2 regions of the Geodermatophilus sp. SYSU D00525 genome follow, and region 1 is predicted to be linked to the other one. Evidence: riboswitches for the same ligand, from Rfam matches in the RefSeq annotation. Region 1 holds a riboswitch; the other holds the start of a gene.
The links. A riboswitch is a leader RNA that binds a small molecule or an ion and turns the genes downstream of it on or off. The one in region 1 is predicted to bind S-adenosylmethionine.
Positions count from the first base shown of each region.

Region 1 (4,400 bases):
CCGCGACTACGCCGCCACCGGCCGCACGGTCATCGTCTCCAGCCACCTGCTGAGCGAGATCGAGCAGACCTGCACCCACGTGGTGGTCATGGCGAAGGGGCAGAAGATCGCGCAGGGGACGGTCGAGGAGATCGTCGGCACCGGTGGCGCGGTGCTCGTCGGGCTCGCCGACGACGCCGACGCCGACCGCGCGGCCGCCGTCCTGTCCGGGCTGCCCGGGGTCGCCGTCGAGCGCACCGACGAGGGCCTGGTCGCCGACCTCGGCCCGGGGACCCCACGCGCGGCGGCCCTGCAGGCGCTGGTGGGCTCGGGCGTCGCCGTCGACCAGTTCACGCCGCGCCGCCGCCTGGAGGACGCGTTCCTGGCACTCGTGGGGGAGTCGTGACCGCGACCGAGCACGTCCAGCCCACCGGCGCCGTCGCCGGCTACCGGCCCGAGCGGACGCTGCGGCTGTCGGTGGAGCTCCGCCGGCAGTTCAAGCGGCGCCGCACGATCGGCGTCTTCGTGGCGATGGTGGCGCTGCCGCTGGTGCTCATCGCGGCGCTGCAGCTGGGCGCGAGCGAGGAGGCGCAGACCAACAGCCGGATCAACCTGGTCGACGTCGCCACCGCCAGCGGGCTGAACTTCACGCTGTTCGTGCTGTTCGCGACGACGTCGTTCTTCCTCGTCGTGGTCTACGCGCTGTTCTTCGGCGACACGGTGGCCAGCGAGGCGCAGTGGGGCTCGCTGCGCTACACGCTGGCCACGCCGGTGCCCCGGACGCGGCTGCTCCGGCAGAAGTGGCTCGCGGCGCTGGTCCAGTCGGTGGGCGCGCTGCTCACCCTCGCCGTCGTCGCGGTGGTCGCCGGCGGCCTCGCGTTCGGGTTCGGCGAGATCGAGACGCCGATCGGGGTGACCCTGTCGCAGGGCGAGGGGTTCCTCCGGCTGGCCGGGATGCTCGGCTACCTCGCCGTGCACCTGCTCGTCGTCGGCACGCTGGCGTTCTGGCTGTCCACGGTCACCGACGCGCCGCTGGCCGCCGTCGGCGGGGCGGTGTTCACGACGGTCGTGTTCGCCATCCTCGACCAGGTCGAGCAGCTCGGGTCGATCCGCGACTGGTTCCCCACCGCGGAGGAGTTCGCCTGGACCGACCTGCTGCAGACACCGGTCGACTCCTCGGACCTGTTCCGCGGCGTGGTCCAGTCGCTGGTCTACGCCGCGGTCTTCACCGCGCTGGGCTTCCGCCACTTCACCCGGCGCGACGTCACGAGCTAGAGCGAGGCTCTGACCGCCTGGGCCCAGCCGACGCCCATCGCCTCGTCGGTCACCGACACGTTGGGGACGGCGCCCAGCAGCCCGGCCATGCCCTCGACGTCCGCGCCGTTGGCGGTGATCCACAACCGGCCGACGGCGGGCGCCATCTCCAGGTCGCTGACGCTGTCGCCGATCGCGACGGCGTCCGCGGGGTCGACGCCGCGCCGCTCGAGGTCCCACGCGATCGCCGCGCCCTTGGAGATGCCGCGCGGCATCAGGTGGTAGACGCGGGCCAGCTGTCCCTCCGGCGCCAGCTGCAGCCGGGCCGAGGCGGGGATCGCGCCGTTGTCCTTGAGCGTCAGCCAGCCGAACCCGCGCTCGGCCAGCCACGCGTCGACGGCGAGCGGGTCGACGAACCCGCGCAGCAGCGCGTCGCCGTCGTGCGTGGTGTGCCAGGGCGCGTGCCACTCCAGCCGGCCGGGGTGGGCGGCGCACAGCGCGTCGACGACGCCGAGCTCGGCCATCACGTCCATCGGCGTGCGGCCCGCGTACTCGGCGGGCAGCTCGCCGGTCAGCCCGTGCCGCTCCCGGCCGCCCTTCCACGTCACCAGCGAGCCCAGCTCGGCGATCGCGCCGTCGGCGGCGAAGATCCGCCCCGCCTCGGTGACCTGGTCGGCGGTGCGCCCGCTGACGATCACCAGCGCGACCCCCGCGGTGTGCAGCTCCAGCAGGGCCGCGGCCGGCTCGGCGGTGGGGGAACCGTCGGCCGCGTGCCAGAACGACCCCCGCGGTCCGACCATCGTGCCGTCGAGGTCGGTGTAGACGATGCGCGCAGCCACGGCGCCCAGCATGGCCGGGGCCCGGGGCGGTCCCGGCAGCCGGGTAGAGTCGGGCCCGTTCCACTCATCCAGAGGGGCAGAGGGACACGGCCCGGTGAAGCCCCGGCAACCGCGCTCGCGCGAGCGGCGAGAGGTGCCAATTCCGTCCCGCGCGGCTCGACGGCCCGACGCGGGGAAGATGAGGAGGTAGTCGTCGCATGACCCTGACCGCTCCCGGTTCCCTCCAGGCCGACTCCGCCGCCGGCGGCCCGGTCGCCCCGAGCCCCGCCCGCGGCCTCGTCTGTCGCAACTGCGGCGCCACCTTCGGCCTGATCGCCGAGCACGCCTGCGCGCAGTGCTTCGGCCCGCTCGAGGTCGACTACGACCCCGAGCTGATGGCCGCCGTCACCCGCGAGCAGATCGAGGCCGGCCCGCAGAACATCTGGCGCTACGCCGCGCTGCTGCCGGTGGGCCAGGACCCGGGCGACCGGGTCAGCCTCGATCCCGGCATGACCCCGCTCGTGCGCGCCGACCGGCTCGCCGCCGAGCTCGGCCTCACCGGCGGGCTGTGGGTCAAGGACGACTCGGCCAACCCCACCCACTCGTTCAAGGACCGCGTGGTGAGCCTCGCCGCCACCGCCGCCCGGGGGCTGGGCTACCGCAGGATCGCCGCGGCCTCGACCGGCAACCTGGCCAACTCGGTGGCCGCCCACGCCGCCCGCGCCGGCCTGCCGTCGTTCGTGTTCATCCCGTCCGACCTCGAGCCGGGCAAGGTCGTGCAGTCGGCGGTCTACGGCCAGACGCTGGTCGCCGTCGACGGCTCCTACGACGACGTCAACCGGCTGACCAGCGAGCTCGCCGAGACCGACGAGTTCGAGGACACCGCGTTCGTCAACCAGAACGTGCGGCCCTACTACGCCGAGGGCTCGAAGACGATGGGCTACGAGATCGCCGAGCAGCTCGGCTGGCGGATCCCGGCCCAGGTCGTCATCCCCATGGCCTCGGGCTCGCTGCTCACCAAGGTGGACAAGGCCTGGCGGGAGCTGGTGAAGGCGGGGATCGTCGCGGACACCGAGTGGCGGGTCTTCGGCGCCCAGTCGGCCGGCTGCGACCCGATCGCCACCGCCTTCGACAACGGCTGGGACGTCGTCAAGCCGGTCAAGCCCACCGGCATCGCCAAGTCGCTGAACATCGGCAACCCCGCCGACGGCCCGTACGCGCTCGACGCCATCCGCCGCACCGGCGGCGCCGTCGGCCGGGTCGGCGACGAGCAGATCGTCCAGGGCATCCGCGACCTCGCCCGCACCACCGGCGTCTTCGCCGAGACCGCCGGCGGCGTGACCGTGGCGGTGCTGCGGCAGCTGGTCGAGGACGGCCGGCTCGACCCGACCAGGGAGACCGTCGTCCTCAACACCGGTGAGGGCCTCAAGACCCTCGACCCGCTGCTGCCGGTCGTCGGCTTCACCCACCGCGTGGAGCCCTCGCTGCGGTCGGTCCGGTCCGCGGGGCTCATCGGCTGACCCCCGGCGGGGGCGTAGGCTCGCCGGCGACGTCGATCCGGCGGGTGACATCCCGCCCGATCGTCCCCGAGTCGTGTGTCCAGGATCTCCCCACGGCGGCGTGCCTGTTGTACCGTCTCGCGCGGTCGTCAGTTCCACGCACGTGTCCGACGGGCGGAAGAGCTGTACCCCGGTCCCCGGATCACGGGGACCGTCCGCACGCACCAACGTGGGAGCACACGTGGCACAGGGCACCGTGAAGTGGTTCAACGCCGAGAAGGGCTTCGGCTTCATCGCCGTCGACGGCGGCCAGGACGTCTTCGTCCACTACTCGGCCATCCAGATGGACGGCTACAAGAGCCTCGACGAGGGCCAGCGGGTCGTCTTCGAGGTCGTCCAGGGCGAGAAGGGCCCCCAGGCCGACGGCGTCCGCGTCGCCTGAGCTCCTCCGTACCCCCGTGCTGCGGCCCGGTTCCCTCCGTGGGAGCCGGGCCGCAGCCGTTCCCGGCCCACCGGTCAGCTGGGCGCCGTCACTGCTGGCCGCCCACGCCGCGGTCCTCGTCCTGCTGTCGGCCGTCTCCGGGGTCCTGCACCTCTCCGGGGTGCGCAGCGGCGGCCAGGACGACGCCGGCCGGTGGACCGGACCGCCGCTCGTGGTCCCCGTGGCGACGTGGGCGCTCGCGCTGCTCGTCGTCGTGGTGGTGGCGCGCGCGGTCGGGCCGCGGCGCCCCGGCCGGCTCGGGCACTGGCTGGCCGGCACGGCGTGCTGGGCGGTCCTGCCGTGGACCTGGCTGGCGACCGGCCTGACCGCCTCCCACCCCGAGAGCGGCTGGGTGTGGGTGACCGTCAT
Region 1 is NZ_JBJGZK010000025.1:14,415-18,814, reverse strand. Features, by position in the region: gene ACI796_RS18215 (alpha/beta fold hydrolase) at 1-385, shown strand, start outside; gene ACI796_RS18210 (ABC transporter permease) at 382-1,254, shown strand; gene ACI796_RS18205 (HAD family hydrolase) at 1,251-2,072, opposite strand; SAM riboswitch class I at 2,134-2,257, shown strand; gene thrC (threonine synthase) at 2,270-3,571, shown strand; gene ACI796_RS18195 (cold-shock protein) at 3,792-3,992, shown strand; gene ACI796_RS18190 (hypothetical protein) at 4,009-4,400, shown strand, end outside.

Region 2 (4,400 bases), on a different contig from region 1:
GCGCCGTACCGGTCCAGCGCGGTGTCCGGCGGGATGCTGGCCAGCAGGTCGGCGGCGCGCTGGGGTCCGTGGCCGGTCAGGGCGCGGTCGCAGGCCAGCCGGAGGGCGTCGAGGTCGTCGTCCACGGCCCCAGTCTGTCGAGATCGCGGGATCTCGCACGCCCGGGGCCGGGGGAGCGTGCGAGATCGCGCGATCTCGACCGGGGGACGGGTCAGGCGTCGAGCAGCTCGCGGAGGAGCGCGCCGACAGGGCCGGCCTCGATGAGGAAGCCGTCGTGCCCGTACGGCGAGGTCACCACCCGCAGCGGCACGCCGAGTGCGTCGGCCACCCGCCGCTGCAGCTCCAGGGGGTAGAGCCGGTCGGAGTCGACGCCGGCCACCACCGCCCGCGCGGTCACCCGGGCCAGCGCCGCCTCGACCCCGCCCCGGCCGCGGCCGACGTCCCAGGTGTTCATCGCCTCGGTGAGCACCAGGTAGCTGCCGGCGTCGAACCGGCGGGTGAGCTTGTCGGCGTGGTGGTCGAGGTAGGAGGCGACGGCGAACCGGCCGTCGGCCTGCACGGTCGCGCCGAACCGCTCCTCCAGCTCGAACGCGCTGCGGTAGGTCAGGTGCGCGATCCGCCGGGCGACGCCGAGCCCGGCGACCGGGTCGGCGCGGATCGCGGCCTGCTGGGTGGTCTGGGTGCCGATCTGGTCGGCGGTGGCCGCCGCGCCCGAGGCGAGGAAGAACAGCCCGGCCACCCGGTCGGGCAGCGCGACCGCCCACTCCAGCGCCCGCATCCCGCCCATCGACCCGCCGACGACGGCGGCCCAGCGGTCGACGCCGAGCGTGTCGGCGAGCGCCGCCTCGACCAGCACCTGGTCGCCGACGGTCACCTCGGGGAACCGTTGCCCCCACGGCCGGCGGTCGGGCGCGGTCGAGGACGGCCCGGTCGTCCCCTGGCACCCGCCGAGCACGTTGGCGCAGACGACGAAGAACCGGTCGGTGTCCAGCGCCGCGCCCGGCCCGACCAGCGACGCCCACCAGCCCGGCGTCGGGTGGCCGGGCCCCGCGGGGCCGGTGACGTGGCTGTCGCCGGTGAGCGCGTGCTCGACCAGCACCGCGTTGCCGCCGTCGGGGGCGAGCGTGCCCCAGGTCTCGTAGGCCACCCGGACGCCGGGCAGCACCCCGCCGCGTTCGAGCCGGACCGGTCCGTCCAGGTCGAGGAACAGCCGGTCCCCGGCGGGGTCGCCGTCGCGCCACCCGCCGGTGCGCGGCGGGGTGCGGGACCCCGGGAGGTCCCGCACCCCGCCCACGTCAGGCGCCCTTCGCGGCGCGGAACCCGGCCTCGAGGTCGGCGAGAATGTCCTCGATCCCCTCCAGGCCGGCGGCCAGGCGCACCAGGCCGGGCGTGACGCCGGTGGTCCGCTGTTCCTCCGGCGTGAGCTGCGAGTGCGTCGTCGACGCCGGGTGGATGACCAGGCTGCGGACGTCGCCGATGTTGGCCACGTGGCTGTGCAGCTCCAGCGCCTCGACGAAGCGCTTGCCCGCCTCGACGCCGCCGCGGATCTCGAACGCCAGCACCGCGCCGGCCCCACGGGGGGCGTAGCGCTGCTGGGCGGCGTGCCACGGCGAGGACGGCAGGCCGGCGTAGTGCACCGACTCCACCTCGTCGTGCGCCTCGAGGAACTCGGCCACCCGCTGGGCGTTGGCCACGTGCCGCTCCATGCGCAGCGACAGCGTCTCGATGCCCTGCACGACCAGCCAGGCGTTGAACGGGCTGATCGCCGGGCCGAGGTCGCGCAGCAGCTGCACCCGGGCCTTGAGCGCGTAGGCCGGGGCGCCCAGGTCGGCGTAGACGACGCCGTGGTAGGTCGGGTCCGGCGTGGTGAAGCCGGGGAACCGGCCGCGGGTCCAGTCGAAGTTCCCGCCGTCGACGATGACCCCGGCGATCGCGGTGCCGTGGCCGCCCAGGTACTTGGTGGCCGAGTGGACGACGACGTCGGCGCCGTGCTCGAGCGGGCGGACGAGGAACGGCGTGGCGATGGTGTTGTCGACGATCAGCGGCACGCCGTTGCGGTGCGCCACCTCCGACACCGCGGAGATGTCGAGGACGTCGCCCTTCGGGTTGCCGATCGACTCCCCGTAGAACGCCTTGGTGTTCTCGCGGACCAGCGACTGCCAGTTCTCCGGGTCGTCGGGGTCCTCGACGAAGGACACCTCGACGCCGAGCTTGGGCAGCGAGTGGTGCAGCAGGTTGTAGGTGCCGCCGTACAGCGACGCCGACGCGACGACGTGGCTGCCGGCCTCGGCGACGTTGAGGATCGCCAGGGTCTCGGCGGCCTGGCCGCTGGCCACCGCGAGCGCGGCGACGCCGCCCTCGAGCGAGGCCACGCGCTGCTCGAGCGCGTCCTGCGTCGGGTTCATGATCCGCGTGTAGATGTTGCCCATCTCGGCCAGCGCGAACAGGTCGGCGGCGTGCTGGGCGTCGCGGAACTGGTAGCTGGTGGTCGCGTAGATCGGCAGGGCGCGGGCCCCGGTCGTGGGGTCGGGGCTGGTCCCGGCGTGGATCTGCCGGGTCTCGAAGCTCCAGCTCTGCTGGTCGGGCACGGCGCCGTCTCCTCTCGCTCGCGGAGACCCCGCGGCGCACGGAGGGCTCCGTCTTGCCGCGCGGCGGACGCCGCACGGCCGGCTCTTCCCCTGGGAGCACCTCGGACGGAGGAGAGGTTGCCGGGCAGCCAGCCAGGTACTTGTCGCTGCCTCTCGTGAGCCTGCGCGGAACCCTAGCGCCAGGTCAGGAGGCGCCGGGCCGGGGGTGCGCGAGGGCGGCCGCGGCGTCGTCGGCGAGGCGGGCGACCAGCTCCCCGGCGGGCAGCGCCTCGGCCAGCGGGTACGCCTGCCCCGCCCACGTGCTGATGGCCTCCGGGTCGCCGGCCTGCCGGGCCGCCGCGCGCAGCGGCGTCGTCAGGTGGTGGACCTGCGGGTACGCGGCCGGGGCCGCGGCGGTGTGCTCGGCGAGGAAGCGGTTCACCAGCCCGCGGGCGCGCCGGCCGCTGAACGCCCGGGTGAGCGCCGTCGGCCGGCCGGCGCCCAGCGCCGCCCGGTGCGCGGCGCCGGTCCCCGCCTCGGGGCACAGGAGGAACGCCGTGCCCAGCTGCGCGGCCTCCGCCCCGGCGACGAGCACCGCGGCCACCGCGGGGCCGTCGGCGATCCCGCCGGCCGCGACCATCGGCAGGTCCACCGCCCGGGCGACCAGCCGCAGCAGCGGCAGCAGCCCGTACTCGCCCGCGCCGTCCTCGTCGCGGAGCCCGCCGCGGTGCCCGCCGGCCTCGACGCCCTGCACCACCAGGGCGTCCGCGCCGGCGTCGCGGGCGGCGAGCGCGTCCTCCGGCGAGGTGACGGTGACCAGCACGGTGGCGCCGGCGTCGTGCAGCGCGGCGACCATGTCCGGCCGCGGCAGGCCGAAGGCGAACGACACCACCGGCACCCGCTCCTCGGCGAGGACCGCGACCTTGGCCTCCCACGCGTCGTCGTCGGCGTGGGGCTCGCCCAGGTCCACGCCCCACCGCCGCGCCTCGGGCCGCAGCCGCTCGGCGTAGCGGCGCAGGGCACCCTCGTCGGCGGGCGGCCCGGGGACGAAGACGTTGACGCCGAACCGCTCCCCGGTCCGCGCCCGGACGGCGCGGACCTCCTCGCGCACCGCCTCCGGCGTCCGGTAGCCGGCGGCGAGGAATCCCAGGCCGCCGGCCTCCGACACCGCCGCGGCCAGCTCCACCGTCGACGGCCCGCCGGCCATCGGCGCCTGCACGACCGGTCGACGCAGCCCCAGCACCATGCCGGGCATCCTGCGCCCCGCGGCTCAGGCCGGGATCAGCCGGGCCAGCACCTGGTCGAGCGCCACGCGGTCGCCGGGGGCGACGAGCAGGTCGACGACGCCGTCGGCCGGGGCGCGCAGCGTGTGCTCCATCTTCATCGCCTCGACGACGACCACCGGGTCACCCGCGCCGACGGTCTGCCCGCCGGACGCCGGGGTGGCGATCACCGTGCCGGGCATCGGGCTGGTCAGCTCGGGGGCGTGCGCGGCGGCGTCCGGCCGCAGCACCAGCCGCCGGGCCCGCCGCAGCGGCCAGTCCGCGCCGCCGGCGTGCACGAACAGCGCGTCGCCGTCCTCGGCCACCCGGCAGTGCGAGCGCACGCCGTCGCGGACCAGCGCCAGGCCGCCGTCCTCGGGCGCGCAGCTCAGCGGGCCGGCGTCGGCGCCGTCGAGGCCGGCGCGCGCGGCGGCCGGCGTGCCGGTCAGCGTCACCGTCCGCTGCCGCCCGCCGGCCTCCAGCCGGACGGTGAACGGCGCGGACGGCGCGCCGGCGCGGAAGCCGGTGGGCGTGCTCCACGGGTCGGCCGGGTCGGCGGCGGCCCAGGTGG
Region 2 is NZ_JBJGZK010000023.1:53,756-58,155, forward strand. Features, by position in the region: gene ACI796_RS17715 (threonine aldolase family protein) at 1-125, opposite strand, end outside; gene metX (homoserine O-acetyltransferase MetX) at 212-1,285, opposite strand; gene ACI796_RS17725 (bifunctional o-acetylhomoserine/o-acetylserine sulfhydrylase) at 1,296-2,588, opposite strand; SAM riboswitch class IV at 2,633-2,749, opposite strand; gene ACI796_RS17730 (NAD(P)H-dependent flavin oxidoreductase) at 2,773-3,813, opposite strand; gene ACI796_RS17735 (acetyl/propionyl/methylcrotonyl-CoA carboxylase subunit alpha) at 3,838-4,400, opposite strand, start outside.
Region 2: it holds a riboswitch for S-adenosylmethionine, as region 1 does, so the genes downstream of both, ACI796_RS17725 (bifunctional o-acetylhomoserine/o-acetylserine sulfhydrylase) here and thrC (threonine synthase) in region 1, are expected to answer to the same signal.